DNA from 3 places in the Pseudoalteromonas sp. APC 3250 genome. Region 3 is predicted to be linked to each of the others. Evidence: predicted binding sites of a transcription regulator. Region 3 holds the regulator's gene; each other region holds the start of a gene.
The links. The regulator MetJ, encoded in region 3, represses methionine synthesis genes. The targets are predictions, from matches to a motif close to TAGACGTCTAGACGTCTA.
Positions count from the first base shown of each region.

Region 1: a site for MetJ is predicted at 1,257-1,274, ahead of QL986_RS04900 (translation initiation factor). Genes of this name have one in related genera too.
Region 2: a site for MetJ is predicted at 2,221-2,238, ahead of metA (homoserine O-succinyltransferase). Genes of this name have one in related genera too.

Region 1 is NZ_JASDCM010000003.1:215,614-218,880, reverse strand. It holds gene QL986_RS04910 (amino acid aminotransferase) at 1-517, opposite strand, end outside; gene QL986_RS04905 (GAF domain-containing protein) at 596-1,255, opposite strand; gene QL986_RS04900 (translation initiation factor) at 1,503-1,832, shown strand; gene QL986_RS04895 (EAL domain-containing protein) at 1,848-3,267, opposite strand, start outside.
Region 2 is NZ_JASDCM010000003.1:63,915-67,181, reverse strand. It holds gene metH (methionine synthase) at 1-127, opposite strand, end outside; gene QL986_RS04185 (homocysteine S-methyltransferase family protein) at 137-1,207, opposite strand; gene metA (homoserine O-succinyltransferase) at 1,197-2,144, opposite strand; gene ettA (energy-dependent translational throttle protein EttA) at 2,369-3,267, shown strand, end outside.
Region 3 is NZ_JASDCM010000005.1:183,804-187,070, reverse strand. It holds gene QL986_RS07755 (malic enzyme-like NAD(P)-binding protein) at 9-1,250, shown strand; gene metJ (met regulon transcriptional regulator MetJ) at 1,319-1,639, opposite strand; gene metB (cystathionine gamma-synthase) at 1,838-3,085, shown strand; gene metL (bifunctional aspartate kinase/homoserine dehydrogenase II) at 3,135-3,267, shown strand, end outside.

The sequences.
Region 1 (3,267 bases), on a different contig from region 3:
CATCGCCCTTAGGCACCTGTGTTAGTGTTTCAACCATTTCATCAAACAATAAATCTTTGTTTTCGTAGTCGTAGTATGGGTATTCTTTTACCGTTAAGCCTGCAGCTTCAAATAAGCTAATGTGGTTAGCCCACGTTGGGTTAGTAACCCATACAGTAGCGCCTGGATTACAACGTACAATAAATTCTGCTGCAACACGAAGTGCGCCTGTACCACCAGGTGCTTGTGCTGTGCGTACGCGATTAGCTAATAATGCCGGGTGCTCACCAAGAAGAAGATTTTCCATTTGTTGACAGTAATCTAAGTTACCAGCAAGTCCAATGTAAGATTTGCTCATTTCATTTTCTAAACGAAACGCTTCTGCTTTTTTTACTGACTTTAATACCGGGGTATTCCCCTGCTCGTCTTTATATACACCAACCCCTAAGTCAATCTTATTTGGGTTAGTATCTTGCTTGTAGGCCGCCATAAGGCCAAGAATAGGGTCTGTTGGTAATGGTTTTAATACTGAGAACATTGGCTATCTCTTCGTTATTTAGGGGTTAGCTGTTGCGCTAAGCTTAACATAAAAACTCACTTGATTGACTAGTGTTATTTACACTAAAAAGTGAGGAATTTTAATACAGCACGCTATTAATAACGCGAGCGTCGCTTTATCAAAAAAATCAGTATTAAAAGCTTCGCCATCGACAATGCCAATGCACTGCTTTTGCGCATTAAATAGTGGTAAGCAGGCCTCTGCTTTTACCTTGGGGTCGCAGGTATAATACTCGCCACCCGCGGCTAAATATTGCTCAATATTATTAATGACGCGTCCTTTGCCACTGAGTGCCACTTGCACATTATTACTGCCGGTTGCAAATTCAGCGGTGAGCGGAAATAAAGGGCGACTCGGTGCACCAAAATAAGCGAGCTTTAATAACTGCTCGCCTTCAGGGGTGGCCGTATTTTGATAGATGCCATACCAATCTAACCGAGTGTTTTCGATTACATAGTCAACAATCAACTGAAGTTGCGCTAACTTTGCTGTTGTTTGCGTATTTTGGCTAACGTAATCGTTTAAATTAAACGGCTCATCTTGCAAGTAGCCGAATAAACTACATGCGCCACCTTCACCGAGTTCTGGAATTTGATACTGCCAACGCACGGCCGGTGCAGCATTGCTATTTAAGTACTGCTCAAGCTTTTCTAGCTCAGCATAAATTAACTGTTGCTCTACATTAAGCTGAGCTTGCTCTAAATAAGAATTTATCATTTGGCCATCCATACATCTATAATGCCGAAATAGTAGCATGGATATTTTTATAGCGCTAGCCAATTTAAAGCGCTTTTTAAAATCCTTAAGCACTTTTATTCATAAGCACTATTGCGGTACTTAAACAGAGGATGTTTATCTTTGCGGGATTAAAAGGTGTTCAGCTTAGGCGCAAAAATTACGCCTTTGCGTCACAAATTTGTTATTATTTAGCCCAATATTAGATTCAATCTTAGATAGGTTAATTATGAGTGATAATCACTTAGTGTATTCAACAGCAACAGGGCGAATTGACCAGCCAAAGCCAGAAAAAGAACTGGATGTAAAACTATTTAAAGACGGGTCTATTCGCATAGAGCGTCAAACCAAAGGTCGAAAAGGTAAAGGCGTAATGCTAGTTGTAGGATTAGATCCCCAACAGCACGATTTAAAAAAGTTAGCAAAAACAATAAAAAGTAAGATGGGCCAAGGTGGCGCAGTAAAAGAAGGAGTTATTGAAGTACAAGGTGATGATCGCGATAAGTTAAAGGCGATTTTAGAAGGATTAAAGTTTAAGGTAAAAATTGCGGGTGGTTAACCCGCAATTTTTGTTCTATTCAGGGACTTTTAACGCAGCTAATTGATCAAACAACACAGGGATATCGGCTTCGGCTACGGGCTTACTAAAGTAATAGCCTTGCACAATAAAACAATTATTGTTTTGTAAAAATTCAACTTGCTCTATTGTTTCAACCCCTTCAGCAACCACATCAAGCTTGAGCTTTTGTGCCATCGCAATAATCGCAGCGGTGATCTCCATATCATTATCATCTTCAGGGATATCTTTAACAAACGAGCGGTCAATTTTAAGAATATCAACAGGAAAACGTTTAAGGTAACTCAACGAAGAATAGCCCGTACCAAAATCGTCAATAGAAATTGAAATACCCAGCTTTTTCAATTGATGTAGCTGATCAATAGCCGCCTCAACATTACCCATTAGCATGCTCTCAGTCAGTTCAAGGTGCAGGCTTTTAGCATTAATTTGCGTCTCTATGATTATTTTTTTCAGCATAGGTACTAAGCTTGCGTCTTTAAACTGCCTTGCTGACAGGTTTATCGACATGTTGCTCGCTCTACCTTGTTGCTCTAGTCGTTTAGTGAACTCACATGCTTGTTGTAACACCCACTTACCAAGTTCCACAATTAAACCCGTTGCCTCAGCAATAGGAATAAATTTAGTAGGTGGAATGAATCCCTGCGTAGGATGGAACCAGCGAAGCAATGCTTCATATCCCACTACACTATTATCTCGACAATCAACTTGTGGCTGATAATGCAGTGTGAGTTGCTTTTCTTTAATTGCATGGCGCAACTCATTTTCAAGGAATAATCGCTCATTGGCGGCTGCATTTAGATCTTGGCTGTAAAAGTGGAACGTATTGCGCCCTTTCGCTTTTGCTTCATACATGGCTAAATCGGCATGTTTTAATAACTGATCTTCTTCTAGGCTATCAAATGGCGCCAAGGTAATACCAATACTGGCACTAACAATCACTTCGTTACTACCTAATTTTATTGGCTGATTTAACGTTTTTTGAATGGTGTCAGCGACTTCCGATGCTTCTTTTTGATGCTCAATACCACTGAGTAATACCGCAAACTCATCACCGCCTAAACGGGCTATAGTATCTTCTGCTCGTAAGCGCTGCTTTAAGCGTGTTGCCACTTCAACCAATAGTTGATCGCCTGCATCATGACCTAAAGTATCGTTAATACGCTTAAATTCATCCAGATCAAAATAAAATAAAGCAAACGAGTAACGCCCTCTTTCAGCAAGCGCCATCGACTTTCTAAGCTGCATTCTAAAGAATGTACGATTAGCAAGCCCGGTTAATGTGTCGAAGTAAGCGAGCTGTTCCATTTTGCGTTGGCTTTCTTTTACAAATGAAATATCTTGCGCTGAAGCAACGTAACTGGTGATTTTTCCACCATCTTCACGAATAGGTGACACACTCAGCGATACCCATATG
Region 2 (3,267 bases), on a different contig from region 3:
CTTGTTCGCGAGCTACATTAAGGGCTGTTTCGTAGTCTTCTTCCATGATCAAACGTTTAAACATGGCCGAGCCAGTTACGTTAGTACGCTCGCCGACATTGGTAAATACTGCAATTTGTTGGGTCATTGGCGGCTCCTAATTTAAGTTACAGGCTTCTAGGCCTGATAAACGCATACGCACTTCAAGCTCAGGTAATTTTCGTGGTGCTGTGCCTTCAAGCCCTTTAGCAAAGACACGAATGTGCGCAGGCGTAGTGCCACAGCAACCGCCAACAATATTAATAAAGCCCGATTTACCCCAATCTATGATCTCTTTTGCCATGTCGTCTGCTTCTAAGTCGTATTCTCCAAACTCATTGGGTAAGCCCGCGTTAGGGTGAACAGAGACAAAGGTTTCGCACACACGTGATAGCTCTTCAACGTATTGGCGCAGTAAATCTGGCCCAAGGGCGCAATTTAAGCCAATTGAAAGCGGCTTAATATGGCGAATAGAGTTATAAAATGCTTCGGTGGTTTGCCCTGAAAGCGTACGGCCTGAGGCATCGGTAATAGTACCTGAAATCATCACTGGCAATGTGCGCCCTGCTTGTTCAAACGCTTCTTCTACCGCGAACGATGCCGCTTTTGCATTAAGCGTGTCGAATATGGTTTCGATTAAAATTATATCTACACCGCCCTCCATAAGCGCAAGGGTCGACTCAACATACGCAGTCACTAACTTATCGAAAGTGATATTACGATAGCCGGGGTCGTTTACATCCGGCGATAACGAACAGGTTTTAGATGTTGGCCCTAAAACACCTGCTACATAGCGCGGTTTTTCTGGGGTTTTAGCGCTAAATTCATCACATACAGCGCGAGCTAACTTAGCCGACTCTAAATTGACTTCACGGCTTATATTCGCCATGTCGTAATCTTCCATCGAAATGGTGGTCGAGTTAAAGGTGTTAGTTTCGATAATATCGGCACCAGCCGCTAAAAAGCTGCGGTGTATATCAGTAATAATTTCTGGCTTGGTTAGGCTTAATAAATCGTTGTTGCCTTTAATAAGCACGTGCCAATCTTTAAAACGTTCACCCCGGTAGTCTTGCTCTTCAAGCTTATGCGCTTGGATCATGGTTCCCATTGCACCATCTAAAATTAAAATGCGCTGTTTGAGCGCAGCGCTCAGCTCTTGATGCTTATTGTTTTGAGGATTATTCGGCATAGTTGTTAGTCCTTACGTCTTGGCTAACTAAGTTAATATCATAGGGTGTGGTTTGGTAAACGTAATAATTTAACCAGTTTGAAAACAGTAAAAACGCGTGGCTTTGCCATGTTTTAGACGGTTGCTTGCTGGCATCGTCATCAGGAAAATAGTTTTCGGGCTTTGGCGCATCGGGACTTTTTTGTAAATCGCGTTCATATTCAGCTTTTAAACTGTCGGCATCGTATTCTGGGTGGCCGGTAATAAACACTTGGCTGCCCGATTTATTTTTAAGTAAATACGCCCCGACTCGTTCAGAGCCAGCTAATACCACCAGCTCTTCACAAGCGTTTATTTTATTTATATCTATGTGCCCATAGCGTGAGTGCGGCACTAAAAAGGTATCGTCAAAGCCGCGGGTAAGTGCACCATGAGCAAAGTAGCATTGATGGGTAAACACCCCGCAGAGTTTGTTGTCTTTTAAATCGCGCTTTAAATTATAACGGTGATATAAAGCCGCGTGGGCAGCCCAACACGAAAACAAGGTAGAGGTTACATGCTGTTCGGCCCAATCAATAATCACTTTGAGCTCATCCCAATACGCCACGTCTTCATACTCTAAATGCGCGAGCGGCGCACCGGTAATTAACAGTGCATCGTAGTTGTTGTCTTTCACTTCTGAAAAGTAACGATAAAAGGTATCTAAGTGTTGCTCTGAGTTGCTACTGCTACGATGTGTATCAAGGCGCAGTAGCTCTACATTTACTTGCAGCGGAGAGTTAGCCAACAAACGAATAAACTGAACTTCGGTTTCTACTTTATTAGGCATAAGATTAAGAATAGCCAAGCGCATAGGGCGTATTTCTTGGGTTTTTGCACGCGTTTTAGGCATAACAAACACGTTTTCATGGCGTAATCGTGCAATAGCCGGCAATTCGTCTTCTACTGTAATTGGCATTCTTAAAGCTCCTGCTCATAAAAACCGAGAATTAATACGCTCTCATTATGAACAGAATGTCAAAAATATCAACCTCTAGATGTATAGATGTCTAAATGAAATTTATTCACCCGGTTTTTACATATTGAATATGTACTTTAAAACAGCCCCATTCGTTGACTGTTTCACCTGTGAGCCACTACAATACAGCATTGAAATTTTTATTATTATTGAAGGCTTCTTCCATGGTTTTACCTGATAAGTTTATATTCTCGATGAGTCGAGTATCTAAGGTTGTGCCACCAAAACGCACTATCTTAAAAGATATTTCGTTGCATTTTTTCCCAGGCGCAAAAATTGGTGTGCTAGGTCTAAATGGTTCTGGTAAATCATCATTACTACGCATTATGGCAGGTGTTGATGAAGATTTTGAAGGTGAAGCTCGCCCTCAACCAGGCACTAAAATTGGTTACTTGCCGCAAGAGCCTGTTTTGGACGAAAGCAAAACAGTTCGTGAAATTGTTGAAGAAGCTGTGGGTGAAGTAAAACATGCCCTTAACCGCCTTGACGAAGTGTATAACGAATACGCAATGGAAGGCGCTGACTTTGACGCACTGGCAAAAGAGCAAGGTGAATTAGAAGCGATTATTCAAGCGCATGATGGCCACAATATTGATAACGTTTTAGAGCGTGCTGCCGATGCTCTGCGTTTACCTGAGTGGGACGCTAAAATTGAGCACCTTTCAGGTGGTGAACGCCGTCGTGTTGCTATTTGTCGTTTGTTACTTGAAAAACCAGATATGCTTATTCTCGATGAGCCAACTAACCACTTAGATGCTGAGTCGGTTGCCTGGTTAGAGCGCTTCTTACATGACTACGAAGGCACCGTTGTGGCAGTAACGCATGACCGTTACTTCCTTGATAATGTTGCTGGCTGGATTTTAGAGCTTGACCGTGGTGAAGGTATTCCGTGGGAAGGTAACTACTCGTCTTGGCTTGAGCAAAAAGATGCCCGCTTACAGCAAGAGCAAAAATCTGAAAAAGCACGTCAAAAATCAATTGCACAAGAACTTGAATGGGTGCGTTCAAATCCTAAAGGTCGTCAAGCTAAATCAAAAGCGCGTATGGCACAGTTTAGCGAGCT
Region 3 (3,267 bases):
ATCGCGTTATGTCAGATTTTCGTGAACAAGCACTACATTACCATGCCCATCCCGTTCCAGGTAAAATCAGTATTGAGCTGACCAAGCCCGCTGAGACGGTTAAAGACCTCGCGCTCGCATACAGCCCCGGTGTCGCAGAACCTGTTCGTGAAATTGCCGCTGATCCAGCAAATGCCTACAAATATACTGGTAAAGGAAATATGGTTGCGGTTATTACTAACGGCACCGCAATTTTAGGCTTAGGTAATTTAGGTCCACTCGCTTCAAAACCCGTTATGGAAGGTAAAGCGCTACTATTTAAGCGTTTTGCAGGGTTAGACTCTATAGATATTGAAGTTAAGCACCGTACTACCGAAGACTTTATTAACACAGTGGCTAATATTGCCGACACCTTTGGTGGAATTAATTTAGAAGATATTAAAGCGCCCGAATGTTTTGAAATAGAAAAAGCGCTTATAGAGCGTTGTAGCATTCCTGTTTTTCATGATGATCAGCATGGTACGGCTATTGTAACGGCTGCGGGTATGCTAAACGCGCTGGAAGTACAGGGCAAAGCAATTGAAGATGCAATTATTGTATGTTTAGGTGCCGGCGCTGCAGCTGTTGCTTGTATGGAGCTTTTAATTAAATGTGGCGCGTTGCGTGAACATATTTATATGTTAGATCGCAAAGGAGTTATTCATACGCGTCGTGATGACTTGAATGAATATAAGCAATTATTTGCAAACAATACCGATAAACGTACTTTACAAGATGTAATTGAAGATGCCGATGTGTTTGTGGGTGTATCGGGCCCTAATTTATTAGCCCCTGAAGATTTAAAATTAATGGCTGATAGACCCGTGGTATTTGCTTGTTCAAACCCCGATCCTGAAATCGATCCGCAATTAGCACACGCCGCACGTAACGATTTAATTATGGCTACAGGTCGCTCTGATTATCCGAATCAAGTTAATAACGTATTGTGTTTTCCGTTTATTTTCCGTGGTGCGTTAGATGTACGTGCCAGTGAAATAAACGACGAGATGAAAATTGCTGCTGTAGAAGCAATCCGCAGTATTGCTAAAGAGCCCGTACCGGCTGAAGTGCTTACTGCCGCAGGCATCGACAAATTAGAGTTTGGTGCTAAATATATTATACCAAAACCAATGGATCCACGTTTGTTACCACGTATAGCTAAAGCGGTTGCGCAGGCGGCGGTAGACTCTGGCGTTGCACAAATTGATATGCCAGAAAACTACATGGCGTAATTGTTAAGTGTAAATTAGCGCAAAAAAAACCTCAGCATTTGCTGAGGTTTTTTTGTATAAAGACCCTTCTAGTCTTCATTTAAAATAGGCACTTCTAGTCCCATTTCTTGCATTATTTTCTTCACTTCTTCAGGTACTTTTTCTGCGTTATCTTTACGCAAATCATCATCATTAGGCAGCGGTTGCCCGGTAAACGCATGCAAAAACGCTTCGCATAAAAGCTCGCTATTTGTTGCATGACGTAAGTTGTTTATTTGACGACGAGTACGTTCATCAGTTAATACTTTTAATACATTTAGCGGGATCGAAACGGTGATCTTCTTTACTTGTTCGGATTTTTTCCCGTGTTCTGCGTATGGGTGAATATATTCACCATTCCATTTAGCCATAAGATGTATCGTTGCCTCAGATTATAAATTGCTCACACAGCATCAAAGCGTGTAAATATGCGTGAAATTCTATCGGTTTAAAAAAGATAGTCAAATACTAGTTATTTAGCTATCTAGACATTTAAATGTTTTGACATCTTAAATTGCATGCGCTACCTTTTAGACGTCTAAACATCCAAATTAGTAAAGGTAGCGAAAATGAGTGAAAAAAATAAGGCAACAATTGCTGTTCGTAGTGGAATAGAAGCCGACAAACAGCATGGTGCGGTTGTTCCACCGCTTTATTTATCAACAACTTACTCATTTGCTGACTTTGATACAAAGCGTCAATATGATTATGGCCGCAGTGGTAACCCTAATCGTGACATTTTGGCTGAGGCGCTCACGGAGCTTGAAGGTGGCGCTAAAGGCATTATTACCGCAACAGGCATGGCAGCCGTTCACCTAACAACACAATTACTTAATAGTGACGATACGTTAGTGATCCCTCATGACTGTTATGGGGGCAGCTATCGCTTATTTACTTCGCTAGAAAAGCGCGGCTTATTAAAACTAGAAGTGGTCGATTTTACCAAAAGCGACAGTTTGACACGCATCCTTGCTATTAAACCTAAGCTGATTTGGATTGAAACACCTAGCAATCCTATTTTACGCTTAACAGATATTAAAGCGGTAACTGATACAGCTAAACAGTGTGGTGCACTGGTTGCCGCCGACAACACATTTTTATCGCCAGCATTACAAAACCCGATTAAGTTTGGCGCTGATATTGTGGTGCACTCAACCACAAAATATATCAATGGCCATTCAGACGTTGTTGGTGGCGCGGTTATCGCAGCGACTGCTGAGTTAGGTGAAGAGTTAGCGTGGTGGGCAAATAACATTGGCATCACCGGCGCGCCATTTGATAGCTATTTAACGCTCAGAGGCTTACGTACGTTAAACGTGCGTTTAAGGCAACACCAAGAAAATGCACTCGCCATTGCACAGTATTTAGAACGCTCCCAGTTTGTTGCCCAAGTTTACTACCCAGGTCTTGAATCACACCCTCAACATGCGCTAGCTAAGGCGCAGCAGCTTGGCTTTGGTGCTATGGTTAGCTTTGATATAAAAGGCGATATAAACGATGCTGCAGCGTTTTTAACGCGCTTAAATGAATTTAGCTTAGCGGAATCATTAGGTGGAGTAGAAAGTTTGATTTGTCACCCTGCGACTATGACCCACGCCGGCATGGACGCAACCGCGCGTGCAGAAGCCGGAGTAGGCGACACGCTTATTCGTATCTCGGTGGGTATTGAAGATGTAAATGATTTACTCGCTGACTTAGACAGGGTATTTAATTTGGTGCGCCCAGGGCAAGCCAATCCCGGCCTATCGGCAAAAAGTGGTGCTAGTGAATCATTTGGTTCAGTAAAGTTAAACGCGGCGCATCCGGCGTTATGGTAGTGCATACCAATCTTCAAAATACAAAACATAAATGCGAGTCGGTATTAATATGGTAAATCAGGTTCATAAATTTGGTGGTTCGAGTTTAAGCTCAGCGGATCGCTTTAAAAGTGTCGCAAATATTATTTTAACTCACGCTCAAGCTGGGGATTGTGTGGTGGTATCGGCTGCCGGTAAAACCA